Regions from separate parts of the Nonomuraea sp. NPDC000554 genome, predicted to be linked through region 2. Evidence: riboswitches for the same ligand, from Rfam matches in the RefSeq annotation. Region 2 holds a riboswitch; the other holds the start of a gene.
The links. A riboswitch is a leader RNA that binds a small molecule or an ion and turns the genes downstream of it on or off. The one in region 2 is predicted to bind S-adenosylmethionine.
Positions count from the first base shown of each region.

Region 1: another riboswitch for S-adenosylmethionine. It lies ahead of ABT294_RS10280 (aminotransferase class V-fold PLP-dependent enzyme); the one in region 2 lies ahead of thrC (threonine synthase).

Region 1 covers NZ_JBEPDC010000004.1:295,934-302,393, reverse strand. The annotation lists gene folK (2-amino-4-hydroxy-6-hydroxymethyldihydropteridine diphosphokinase) at 1-364, shown strand, start outside; gene ABT294_RS10300 (DUF3180 domain-containing protein) at 361-816, shown strand; gene ABT294_RS10295 (acyltransferase family protein) at 820-1,911, opposite strand; gene ABT294_RS10290 (NADH-quinone oxidoreductase subunit D) at 1,908-3,050, opposite strand; gene ABT294_RS10285 (DoxX family protein) at 3,195-3,866, shown strand; gene ABT294_RS10280 (aminotransferase class V-fold PLP-dependent enzyme) at 3,946-5,256, opposite strand; SAM riboswitch class IV at 5,299-5,414, opposite strand; gene ABT294_RS10275 (TerC family protein) at 5,516-6,256, shown strand; gene ABT294_RS10270 (cytochrome P450) at 6,256-6,460, shown strand, end outside.
Region 2 covers NZ_JBEPDC010000011.1:39,499-45,958, reverse strand. The annotation lists gene groL (chaperonin GroEL) at 119-1,744, opposite strand; gene ABT294_RS21505 (cold-shock protein) at 2,049-2,249, opposite strand; gene ABT294_RS21500 (MoaD/ThiS family protein) at 2,479-2,754, opposite strand; gene thrC (threonine synthase) at 2,780-4,012, opposite strand; SAM riboswitch class I at 4,026-4,166, opposite strand; gene ABT294_RS21490 (RNA polymerase sigma factor) at 4,246-4,800, opposite strand; gene ABT294_RS50855 (hypothetical protein) at 4,961-5,185, opposite strand; gene ABT294_RS21480 (alpha,alpha-trehalose-phosphate synthase (UDP-forming)) at 5,305-6,460, shown strand, end outside.

The DNA of each region.
Region 1 (6,460 bases), on a different contig from region 2:
CCCGGCAGGTCAGGAGTCGTATCTCAACGCGATCGTGATCGCCGAGACCACGCTCGCGCCGCGCACGCTGCTTGAGCGGGTGCAGAGCGAGGAGGCCGCGTTCGGCCGGGTCCGCCGGGAACGCTGGGGGCCGCGCACGATCGACATCGACCTGATCACGGTGGGCGATGTGATCAGCGACGACCCGGAGCTGACGCTGCCGCACCCGCGGGCGCACGAACGGGCGTTCGTCCTGGTGCCGTGGTCGCAGATCGATCCCGACGGCGTGCTGCCGGGCCGTGGGAGCGTGGCCGACCTGCTCGTCGGCCTGGACCAGAGCGGCGTCACGCTCCGCGACGACCTGAAGCTGCAGAGGCCCGATTGACGCCCACCCGTCCCGGCCCGCTGGTCGGCCTCGTCATCGTCGTCGGTTTGGTCACCTGGGCGGTGGTCCGCCAGTTCTACGACGAGCTGCCGATCGTCCCGTGGACCGCGATCCCCACGGTCCTGCTGCTGGCGCTGGGCGAGGCGTACAGCGGGTGGGTCACCAAGGCCAGGATCGCCAGGAAGCCCGACACCAAGCCGGTGGAGCCGCTGGCGGTGGCCCGGTTGGCGGCCCTGGCCAAGGCGTCGGCGTACGCGGGTGCCGTCTTCGCGGGCGTCTTCGCCGGGTTCGCCCTGTTCACCGTCCAGATGCTGACCAAGGAGACGCCTCGCTTCGAGTTCTTCATCGCGACGGGCTCGTTTCTGGCGTTCGTGGTGTTGATCGGCGCAGCTCTCTACCTGGAGCACTCGTGCCGCATCCCGAAGGGCCCGGAGGACCAGCAGCCCAAGTAGGGGCTATGTGGGCGTTCTCCTCCTGAAGAGGTAGATGACCGGCAGGGTGCAGACCAGCGGGCCGATGATGGCGATGGGACGTTCGAGCCACCACTTGAGATCGGGCGGCACCTGCGCGCCGAGCGAGCCGAACAGCCACCACGACAGGCCGAGCGCGATGGCCATGCCGGTGGTGTGGAAGAGGAACAGCGGCAGCGCGTAGCGGTTGATGGTGTCGTTGACGCGACGCCAGCCCGGCTTCTCCAGGACGCGCTCCATCGACGGGCGCAGCACCTCCACCAGGCCGATCTGGAAGATCAGCAGGGCGACGATGACGAACGTGGGCGGCGCCATGTTGGACCACTTGTCGCCGGGGACACCGACCATCGAGCCGGGGTAGATGCCCGAGTAGACGAGCCCGAACAGGGCGAACAGGCCGGTCCACAGGACGCCGACGTCGTAGCGCCTGGGCAGGATGACGATCCGGTCGTAGAAGAACCCGGCCTGGTGCGCCAGGCCCCAGACCAGGACCATGTTGAGCCAGCCCACCCAGTCGACGCCGTAGCGGAAGCGCACCACGTCCACGACCAGGGAGGCGCCGCCGAGCCAGATCAGCGCCAGCACGTCGTAGCGGCGGTGCAGCCACAGCGCGACCGGGAGCAGCGCGATCAGCACCAGGTAGACACCGAGGAACCAGAGCGGGCTGAGCACCAGCAGCACCACCCGCCACATCCACGGCACCCCGAACGCCCAGGTGACGGCCGCGCCGATGGCGATCCAGACGCCCGACAGGAAGAGCGCGGGGACCGCCAGCGCGCGGATGCGCCGCCAGACGAACCTGCCGATGCCGAGCCCGCGCGCCTGCGCACGCTCCCACGACAGCAGGTGGACGTGCCCTCCCACGTAGAAGAAGAGCGGCAGAACCTGTAAGAGCCAGGTGAGGATCCACAGCCCGGACGTGAAGCCGAGCGGGCTGGTCGGTTCCGGGCCCTCGGGCTTCCACTGCAGGATCGTGAACGCCCAGTGCCAGACGACCACCACGACCAGGCTGAGGGCGCGCAACCAGTCGACGTACTTGTCACGCGGAGGCTTGTCACGCTGAGGAGGAGCTGTCACTTGTCGATGTCACCCACGACGAAGAACATCGAGCCGAGGATGGCCACCATGTCGGCCACGAGGTGGCCTGGCAGCATCTCGCGGAGCACCTGGATGTTGCTGTAGGACGCGGAGCGGAGCTTGAGCCGCCATGGGGTCTTGTCCCCCTTGGACACGAGGAAGTAGCCGTTGATGCCGAGCGGGTTCTCCGTCCAGGCGTAGGTGTGGCCCTCGGGCACCTTGAGCACCTTGGGCAGGCGCTGGTTGATCGGGCCCTGCATCGGGCGCAGCCGCTCGACGCACGCGTCGGCCAGGTCGAGCGAGACCTTCAGCTGGTCGAGCAGCACCTCGAAGCGCGAGTGGCAGTCGCCCGCGCTGCGGGTGACGACCTTCACGGGCAGCTCCGGGTAAGCCAGGTAGGGCTGGTCGCGCCGCAGGTCGAAGTCCACGCCGGACGCGCGGGCGATGGGGCCGCTCACGCCGTACTGCATGATCTGCTCGCGGCTGAGGACGCCGACGCCCCGCGTACGGGCGAGGAAGATCTCGTTGTTCAGGATCAGGTTCTCGATGTCGGGCACCCGGCGCCGCGTCTCGGCCACCACCTCGGAGACGCGGTCGAGCCAGCCGAGCGGCAGGTCCTCCTTGAGCCCGCCGACGCGGTTGAACATGTAGTGCATGCGTCCGCCGGAGATCTCCTCCATGACGCCCTGGATGCGTTCGCGCTCGTTGAAGGCGTAGAAGACGGGGGTGATCGCGCCCAGTTCGAGCGGGTAGGAGCCGAGGAACATCAGGTGGCTGAGCACCCGGTTCAGCTCGGCGAGCAGCGTACGCGCCCAGACCGCTCTGACGGGCGGTTCCATGCCGAGCATGCGTTCGGCGGCGATCACCACGCCCAGCTCGTTGGCGAAGCCCGACAGCCAGTCGTGCCTGTTGGCGAGCATGATGATCTGCCGGTAGTCGCGGACCTCGAACAGTTTCTCCGCGCCCCGGTGCATGTAGCCGATGATCGGTTCGGCGGCGGCGATGCGCTCGCCGTCGAGCGTCAGCCTGAGCCTCAGCACGCCGTGGGTGGACGGGTGCTGCGGGCCGATGTTGAGGATCATGTCCTCGGTGGCGAGCTCTTTCGCGCCTGCCCCGATCCCGACCACGCGTTCCGTCATACGGCCATGCTGCCACCGGCCGCTGTGGTGTTCCAGCCGGGGGGCCCAACCGGACACAACGGGGCAAGGGTCAAGGAACGGTATGGAAGCGCATCGCGGGGTGTCGGGAGGGGAGGGGTACCAGGGACGGGGGGAGAGACCACCATGAAGAGAGTTCTGTTCGATGGAGCCGCGCTGATCTCCCGGCTGCTGATCGGCGTGATCTTCTTGGCGCACGGATTGCAGAAGTGGCAGGTCGGCTTCGGGGTCACGGGCCGGCTGCTCACCCAGGCGGGCATCCCGCTGCCGCAGCTCTCGGCCGTGTACGCCACTGTCGTGGAGACTGTCGGCGGCGCCTTCCTGATCATCGGCCTGCTGGTGCGGCTGTCGGCGCTGCTGCTGCTCCTCGAGATGATCGGCGCGTACCTCTTCGTGCACGCCGGTCACGGGATCTTCGTCGAGACCGGAGGGTGGGAGCTCGCCGGCTTCGCGGCGGCCGCGCTGCTGCCGCTCCTCGCGCTGGGCGGAGGCCGGATCGGCGTCGACGGCATCCTCAACAGGATGTACCGGCGGCGTGCCGAGCGCCGTGCCGCCGAGGCGGACCTGGCCGCGCACGCGCCGACCGTGCCCACCCCGACGGGGACCGGCGAGCCCCACGCAGGTGAGCCCCGCCCCGGAGAGACCGGGACGGGGGAGTCGGCGCATCAGACCAGGCCGACCTCGATTCCCCGGCAGGGCACCGCACCCAGCTCGGGCAAGCTGACCGACGACGACATCCCGGAGATCGACTCGCTGATCTCCGACGAGCCGGGGAAGCGGCGCCCGCCGAACCGCTGACGAGAGCCGACCGCCACCCGAGCGTGACGGACTAGCTGTACTCGGCCCGGCGGGTCACCAACCCGCTGGCCGAGTACGGCTAGCGCCGGGTGGTGAGGTCGCGGAGCGCTTCGACCAGGCGGTCGACGTGCTCCTCGGTCGTGCCCAGGCCGATGGAGGCCCGCACGGCCGAGGCGGTGCCGTCCTCGCAACCGCCGTCGGCCGTCCCGAGCAGGTGCCGGACGAACGGGTGCGCGCAGAACTTGCCGTCGCGCACCCCGATCCCGTACTCGCCCGAAAGCGCCTCGGCGACCTCGCGGGCCGCATACCCGTCGACGACGAACGAGACGATGCCGACCCGCGGGTGGTCAGGACCCCACAGTGACAGCTCGCGCACGCCGTCGATGGCGGCCAGCCCGGCGCGGAGCCGCGTGATCAGCCGCTCCTCCTCACGCTCCACCGCGGTCCAGCCGGTGGCGCTCAGCGCGTCGCAGGCGGCGGCGATCGCGATCGCGCCGAGCACGTTGGGGGTGCCCGCCTCGTGGCGTGGCTCCGGGTCGTCGTGCCAGTCGGTGCCCTGGTCGGCGGCGTCGGCTGCGCCGACGGAGCGGACCGCGCCGCCGCCCTTCAGGTAGGGCTCGCCGTCCGAGAGCCAGTCGCGCCTGCCGACGAGGACGCCCGCGCCGAACGGCGCGTACAGCTTGTGCCCGGAGAAGGCCACGTAGTCGAGGTCGAGCGCCGTCAGGTTGAGCCGCCGGTGGGGGACGAGCTGGGCCGCGTCGACCAGGATGCGGGCGCCGTGGCGGTGCGCGATGTGGGCGAGGGCGGCGATCGGCCAGAGCTCGCCGGTGACGTTGGACGCGGCGGTGACGACCAGCAGCTTGGGCCCGTCGATGCCGGCCAGCGCCTCGTCGGCGATGCGGACGGCCTCACCGGGGAAGGGGGGCGGCGCAAGGCGTACCGAGCGGGCCCAGGGCAGCAGCGACGCGTGGTGCTCGGTGTCGAAGACGACCACGGTGGTGTCGGCGGGGAGGCAGCCGGCCAGCAGGTTGGTGGCGTCGGTGGTGTTGCGGGTGAAGATCACCGCGTCGTCGGGACGGGCGCCGACGAAGGCCCTGACGGTGTGCCGGGCCTGCTCGTAGCGGGCGGTGGTGAGCTGGGAGGCGTACCCCGCGCCGCGGTGCACGCTGGAGTAGGCCGGGAGCGCGGCGGTGACGGCCGCGCTGACCGGCTCGAGACAGGGGGCGCTCGCCGCGTAGTCGAGGTTGGCGTAGCCGACGAGCTTGCCGCCCTTGACCGGCACTTCCAGGTCCGCGCCGAGCACGGCGGGCAGGGGACGCCGGTCGTGGAGGGGACGGTTCTCGCGAGCGGCGGGGACCGTCGCGGAGTTGAAGATCGTCAGCGTGGACACAGCAAACCTCCTGGGGTCATCGGACCCCTGGAGCAGCCACGGAGCCCGCGCTTGCCCGCCACACCCCGTGGCGGACCAGGTCTTCACCCGGGGCACCCCGCCGCGGACGCGAGGGTTGCCGGCCAGCAAGCCGGGGCTGTGCGCTGGCACTCATGACCTACGTCGGGAACTATAACCGACACCCGGCCCACGATCGCAAGTCCCGAACTTCTCCAGCCATTGGGTCGTTGGACCCAGAACACGGCACGGAGGTAGGCAGATGTGGGACTGGGTCCTCGACCCTCAGATCTGGATCGGGTTCTTCACCCTGGTCGCCCTGGAGATCGTCCTGGGCATCGACAACATCATCTTCATCTCCATCCTGGCCGGGAAGCTGCCGCCTGAGCAACGGGACAAGGCCCGGGTGATGGGCCTGGGCGCGGCTCTGATCAGCCGTCTGCTCCTGCTGCTCGGGCTGTCGTGGGTGGTGCGGCTGAAAACGCCGCTGTTCGAGGTGTTCGGGCACGGCATCTCGGGACGCGACCTGATCCTGCTGCTGGGCGGGCTGTTCCTGCTGGCCAAGAGTGTCACGGAGATCGGCCACAGCATGGACGCCAAGCCCGAGGGCGGCAAGTCCCGGGCCGTCACCTCGTTCGCCTCGGTGATCGTCCAGATCATGATCCTGGACGTGGTCTTCTCGCTCGACTCGGTGATCACCGCTGTCGGCATGGTGGACGAGCTCGGCGTGATGATCGCGGCGGTGATCGTGGCGGTGCTGGTGATGCTGTTCGCCTCGGGGCCGATCTCCAGGTTCGTCGACAGGCATCCGAGCATCAAGATGCTGGCGCTGGCGTTCCTCGTGCTCATCGGGGTGGTGCTCGTCGCCGAGGGGCTGGGCCAGCACATCCCCAAGGGCTACATCTACTTCGCGATGGCGTTCTCGGTCGTCGTGGAACTGCTCAACATCCGCGTACGCAACAAGCACGCCAAGCACGAAGAGGTCGCTTCTAAGATGAAATAGTGCGCTTCGATCCTTGGAATCCGGATTTTGTCGCTTTCCCCTACGGTGTCTACTCCGAGCTGAGGCGTGACGCGCCCGTCAGCTTCTTCGAGCCGACGGGCCAGTGGCTCGTCTCCCGCCACGCCGACGTGAACGCCCTGCTCAGGGATCGCCGGCTGGGCCGGTCCTACCTGCAGGTGGCCACGCACGAGGAGTTCGGCAGGC
Region 2 (6,460 bases):
AACGACAAGCCGGCGGCCGAAACCCGGCGCGGCGCAGGGGCCCGAATGGCGGGCCGGGGGCGGACACAAGAAAAGGGCGGCCCGAACGGGTCGCCCTGATCTCGTGTGAGGCGTGGACTCAGAAGTCCATGTCGCCGCCGCCCGGCATGGCCGGGGCCGCGGGAGTCTTCTCCGGCTTCTCGGCGATGACGGCCTCGGTGGTGAGGAAGAGCGCCGCGATGGAAGCGGCGTTCTGCAGCGCCGAACGCGTCACCTTGGCCGGGTCGATGATGCCCGACTCGAACATGTTCACGTACTCACCCGTAGCGGCGTTGAGGCCCTCGCCCGGCGTGAGGTTGCGAACCCGCTCGACCACGACGCCGCCCTCAAGACCGGCGTTGACCGCGATCTGCTTCAGCGGCTCCTCCAGCGCCTTGCGGACGATCGCCGCACCGGTCGCCTCGTCGCCCTGGAGCTCGAGCTTGTCGAACGCCTTCGCGCCCGCCTGCAGCAGCGCCACGCCACCACCGGGGACGATGCCCTCCTCGACGGCCGCCTTCGCGTTGCGCACGGCGTCCTCGATCCGGTGCTTGCGCTCCTTCAGCTCGACCTCGGTGGCCGCACCGGCCTTGATGACGGCCACGCCGCCGGCCAGCTTCGCCAGACGCTCCTGGAGCTTCTCACGGTCGTAGTCGGAGTCGGTCCGCTCGATCTCGGCACGGATCTCGTTGACCCGACCGGCGATCGCGTCGGGGTCACCGGCGCCGTCGACGATGGTGGTCTCGTCCTTGGTGACGACGACCTTACGGGCACGACCGAGCAGGTCGAGCGTGGCGTTCTCCAGCTTGAGGCCGACCTCCTCCGCGATGACCTGACCACCGGTCAGGATCGCGATGTCGCCCAGCATCGCCTTGCGACGGTCACCGAAGCCCGGAGCCTTGACGGCAACCGAGCGGAACAGACCGCGGATCTTGTTGACGACCAGGGTGGCCAGGGCCTCGCCCTCGACGTCCTCGGCGATGATCAGGAGCGGCTTGCCCGACTGCACGACCTTGTCGAGCAGCGGCAGGAGGTCCTTGTTCGCCGAGACCTTCGAGTTGACGATCAGGATGTACGGGTCTTCGAGCACGGCCTCCATGCGGTCGGAGTCGGTGACGAAGTACATCGACGTCATGCCCTTGTCGAAGCGCATGCCCTCGGTGAGCTCGAGCTCGAGGCCGAAGGTGTTGCTCTCCTCGACGGTGATGACGCCTTCCTTGCCGACCTTGTCCATCGCCTCGGCGATGAGCGAGCCGATCTCGGGGTCGGCGGCGGAGATGGAGGCGGTGGAGGCGATCTGCTCCTTGGTCTCCACGTCCTTGGCCAGCTTGGAAAGCTCCTCGCTGACCCGCTCGACGGCCGACTCGATGCCCTTCTTCAGCGACATCGGGTTGGCGCCGGCGGCCACGTTACGCAGACCCTCACGTACCAGCGCCTGGGCGAGCACGGTGGCGGTGGTGGTGCCGTCGCCGGCGACGTCGTCGGTCTTCTTGGCGACTTCCTTGACCAGCTCAGCGCCGATCTTCTCCCAAGGATCCTCGAGCTCGATCTCCTTGGCGATGGAGACACCGTCGTTGGTGATCGTGGGAGCGCCCCACTTCTTCTCCAGCACGACGTTGCGGCCCTTGGGGCCGAGGGTCACCTTGACGGCGTCAGCGAGCTGGTTCATACCGCGCTCGAGACCGCGCCGGGCGTCCTCGTCAAACGCGATCATCTTGGCTGCCATAAGGCTAGACCTCCCAGATGCAGGGTGGCTTGTTGTGGACCGAGCCGACGCCCGCGACGGCATATGGGCCCGCAACTCCGTTCGGCAGGCCCCATCGCCTCGATCCCGTGTTGGCACTCTGTGGAAGAGAGTGCCAACGAACTGTTTAGCACTCTACCCAGCCGAGTGCAAGCGAACACCACTGCCGCCCAGGTCAGTCGGTACGGCGGGCCACTCGGCCCGCCGTACCCAGGTCGGCGGGAAGGGGACGGCGAGACCGCACGGACTGCGCTGCCGTGCGGGCCGGCCGATGCGTACCAGTGCTTCAGACCGTGCGGACAGACTCCGCCTGCGGCCCCTTCTGACCCTGCGTGATCTCGAACTCGACACGCTGTCCCTGTTCGAGAGAGCGGTACCCGTCCATCATGATCGCTGAGTAATGGACAAAAACATCCTTACCACCGTCTACCGCGATGAAGCCGTAGCCCTTGTCCGCGTTGAACCACTTGACGGTGCCCTGCGCCACTTCCGACTCCTCTTACTGGGCTCACAGATCGCGCCCATTCCATACGCGACCCGTAATCGCATGACTTATCGCTAAATCAGCCAGACGATCGCCCTCGACCATACCTGTGGCACGGCGTTTGGCAACAGAGTCAATCTACGAACCGCATATTTCGTCCAGAGGGTGAGCCCGTTGAATTGAACGGGAAATGAAGAAGGCGCCCCGAGGGGCGCCCTTCTCCGCCTGACGGTCAGCCGCCGGCGACTGCCGGGATGATAGAGATCTGTGCGCCTTCAGGTGCTGGCGTGTCGAGCCCTTCGACAAAACGGACGTCCTCTTCGCCAACGTAAACGTTGACAAAACGACGAATCTTGCCCGAATCATCCAGAATTCGCGCTCCGATGCCCGGGTAGTCGGAGTCGAGCTTGGCAAGGACGTCACGAAGAGTCGCGCCTTCGCCACTCACTTCCGCGTTACCGCCGGTGTACGTGCGCAGGATGGTGGGAATCCGCACAGAAACGCTCATGGGTTTAACTCGCCTTTCCTGGTTGTCAGACAGCCGCGCGGAACGCGTCGAGAGAGGGCCGGATCACGGCGGTGGGGGTGGCGTCGGCGGCCACGGCGTCGAGCGTCTTGAGCCCGTCGCCGGTGTTCAGGACCACGGTCTCGGCCTCCGGGTCGAGCTGCCCGGTCTCGACGAGCTTCTTCAGCACGCCCACGGTGACCCCGCCGGCAGTCTCGGCGAAGATGCCCTCAGTCGAGGCCAGCAGCTTGATCGCGGCGACGATCTCGGCGTCGGTGACGTCCTCCACCGCTCCCCCGGTGCGGCGGGCGATGTCGAGCACGTACGGCCCGTCGGCGGGGTTGCCGATGGCCAGCGACTTGGCGATGGTGTCGGGCTTGACCGGCTGCACCACGTCGTGGCCCGCCTTGAACGCGGCCGACACCGGCGAGCAGCCGAGCGCCTGGGCCCCGAAGACCTTGTAGGGGGTGTCCTCCACCAGACCCAGCGCCACCAGCTCCTTGAAGCCCTTGTCGATCTTCGTGAGCTGGGACCCCGAGGCGATCGGGATGACGATCTGCTCGGGCAGCCGCCAGCCGAGCTGCTCGGCGATCTCGTACGCGAGCGTCTTGGAGCCCTCGGCGTAGTACGGCCGCAGGTTGACGTTGACGAAGCCCCACTTGTCGCCCAGCGGGTCGCCGATCAGCTCGGAGCAGAACCGGTTGACCTCGTCGTAGGTGCCCTGGATGCCGACCAGCTTGCCGCCGAACACCCGGGCCATGGCGATCTTGGCCTGTTCCAGGTCGGCGGGGATGAACACGCAGGCGTCGAGCCCGGCCCTGGCCGCGGCGGCCGTGACCGCGCCCGCCAGGTTGCCGGTGGAGGAGCAGGAGAGGGTGTGGAAGCCGAAGTTGCGCGCCGCCTCGACGGCGATCGCGACGACCCGGTCCTTGAAGGAGTGGGTGGGGTTGCCCGAGTCGTCCTTGACGTACAGGGACTTGATGCCCAGCGCCCGCCCGAGGTTGCCGGCCTTGACCAGCTTCGTCCAGCCGGGGTTCATGTTCGGCTTGGACGCGACGTCGACGGGGACGGGGAGCAGCGAACGGTAGCGCCAGATGTTCGCGGGCCCGGACTCGATCTGCGCCCGGGTCACCTCGCCGAAGGAGTAGGCCGCCTCAAGCGGCCCGAAACACTCCAGACAGGCGAAGCTGGGACCAAGGTCGTAGCGGGTGCCGCACTCGCGGCAGGAGAGACCGACAGCAGGACCAAAGTCAAGCGACATGAAGCGAGGCCTTCCCTCATCTTCGCCTGCGGCCACCCTGACCGCAGACCGGAATTGGCACCTTGTCCCGGTCGGCCTCGCGGGTCGCGAGCCTTGAACCGGGAGGGTTGCCGGGGCTTCGTAGGGCCGGTCCCTCCACCCCTCTGGATGAGCAATATTCAGTTGTCGAAATGGATGTTACCTGGCCACGCCCGCATCCCGACCAGATGTCTCAGAATACGAGACAGCCGATCTCATCGATACTCCTCGCCGAGCACGCCCTGGACGTACTTGCGCGCCTGGTGGATGCGCGATTTGGCGGTGCCGAGCGGGATCTTGAGCTGCTCGGCGACCTCGTTGTAGTCGAGCTGCACGATGTCGCGCAGCACGAGCGCCTGCGCGAGGTCGGGCTTGTCGGCCTCCAGCGCCTCCATCGCGTCGAGCAGATCGAGCCGCGACCCGGCGATCACGCTGACCCGCCGCACGTCCGGCTTCTGCAGGGGCAGCTCGTCGGAGCTCTGCTCCGCCGCCCTGCGCTTCAGCGACCGGTACGTGGTGCGCGCGCAGTTGGCGGTCACGATGTGCAGCCAGGTGCTGAACCTGGCACGCCCCTCGAACCGGCCGATGTTCCGCGCGACGGCGAGCAGGGTGTCCTGGGAGGCCTCCTCAGCATCCTGGTGGTAGGGCAGGATACGAGCGCAGTGCCGCAGCACGTCCGGTTCGATCCGCTTCAGGAGCTCGCCGAGTGCGCGATGATCTCCGGCAGCGGCGGAGCGGGCAAGTTCCTCGGTTAGCTCATCAAGCGCCATAGCTGGGATCCTAAGGTCGGAGGGAACCGAATTGACATCCTCCCCCTCGCGAATGAGGGGGATTCCCCACGGTCGCCCGTGAGGAGTTCCTGCTTCACCGCCGATCGCCCGTCAAGGAGGTGGTCTCCCGTTGAGGCCTTACATCAGCTCCACAGGCGTTTCACCGCTCCGCCGGCCCGGCGGCGAGGATGTTCCCGGCGACGTCGCGGTCGTGGGACGCGCCACAGGCGCACTGCCAAGGACGCGACCACACGACTGCCGGCGGCGTGTCCATCTTCGCCAGGGTGAGCAGACCGTTCCGGTAGGCGAAGGCCGAGCGGGTGCACTCGGCCGACAGGCGCGACTTCCTGCGGCACTTGAACGCCCGCATGACCGACTGCGCCACGCGCACAAGCTACTACGGCCAGTAGAGCTTCGTGCACAGGTTCGATCCAGAACGTGCGGCACCGGGCCGTGTTTCCTCCCCCTCCTGAAGGCGGGAGTCTCCACGCTCAAGGAGTTTCGATGAACAGCGTGCTGGTGGCTTCGAACAGAGGGCCGGTCTCGTTCACCGTGTCCGACGACGGCGTGCTGACCATGAAGCGCGGTGGTGGGGGCCTGGTGTCAGGGCTTTCAGGGGTCGCCAAGGACTACGGCGTGCTCTGGGTCTGCGCGGCACTCTCCGACGGTGATCGCAGCGCCGTCCGGCAGTCGCCCAGCGGCCGGCTCGACCAGGCGGGCTACGACACCGGCGCGTTGCGGATGCTCGACATCCTCCCGGCCACGTTCCACCGCGCCTACAACGCGGTGGCCAACTCGACGCTCTGGTTCGTCAACCACCTGCTCTACGACATCCCCAACGCGCCCACTTTCGGCTCCAGGTTCCAGCGCGAGTGGGAGTCCTACCGCGACTACAACGGCGCGTTCGCGCTCGCGCTCGCCGAGGAGGCCGCCCACGGCGCCCGCGTGATGGTCCAGGACTACCACCTGACGCTGACCCCGGCGATGCTCCGCGCCGAGCGTCCCGACCTGCGCATCGCGCACTTCAGCCACACGCCGTGGGCGCCGCCCGAGTACTTCTCGCTGCTGCCCGACGCGGTCGCCCACGAGGTCCTGGAGGGCATCCTGGGCGCCGACCACGCGGGCTTCCTCACCGAGCGCTGGGCCGCCGCGTTCATGGACTGCTGCGAGCGGCTGCTGGGCGCGCAGGTCGACCGCTCAGGCCGTACCGTCGCCCACGAGGGCCGGACCACCCGCGTCGGCGTGCACGCGCTCGGCGTCGACGGCGAGGCGCTGTGGGCACGGGCCTGCGAGCCGGACGTCGAGTCGCACATGGCCGCGCTCAGGGACGAGGTCGGCGACCGCAAGCTGATCGTCCGCATCGACCGCACGGAGCTGTCCAAGAACATCGTGCGCGGCCTGCTCGCCTACCGCGAGTTCCTGGCCGCCCATCCCGAGTGGCACGGACGCGTCGTCCACCTCGCCTTCGCCTACCCCAGCAGGCACGACCTGCCCGAGTACCGCGAGTACACCGCGTCGGTGCAGCGCTGCGCGCAGGAGATCGAGGACGAGTACGCCACCGAAGACTGGAACCCGCTGATCCTCAACGTCAACGACGACTACCCGCGCTCGCTGGCCGCCTACCGCCTGGCCGACGTGCTGCTGGTGAACCCGATCCGCG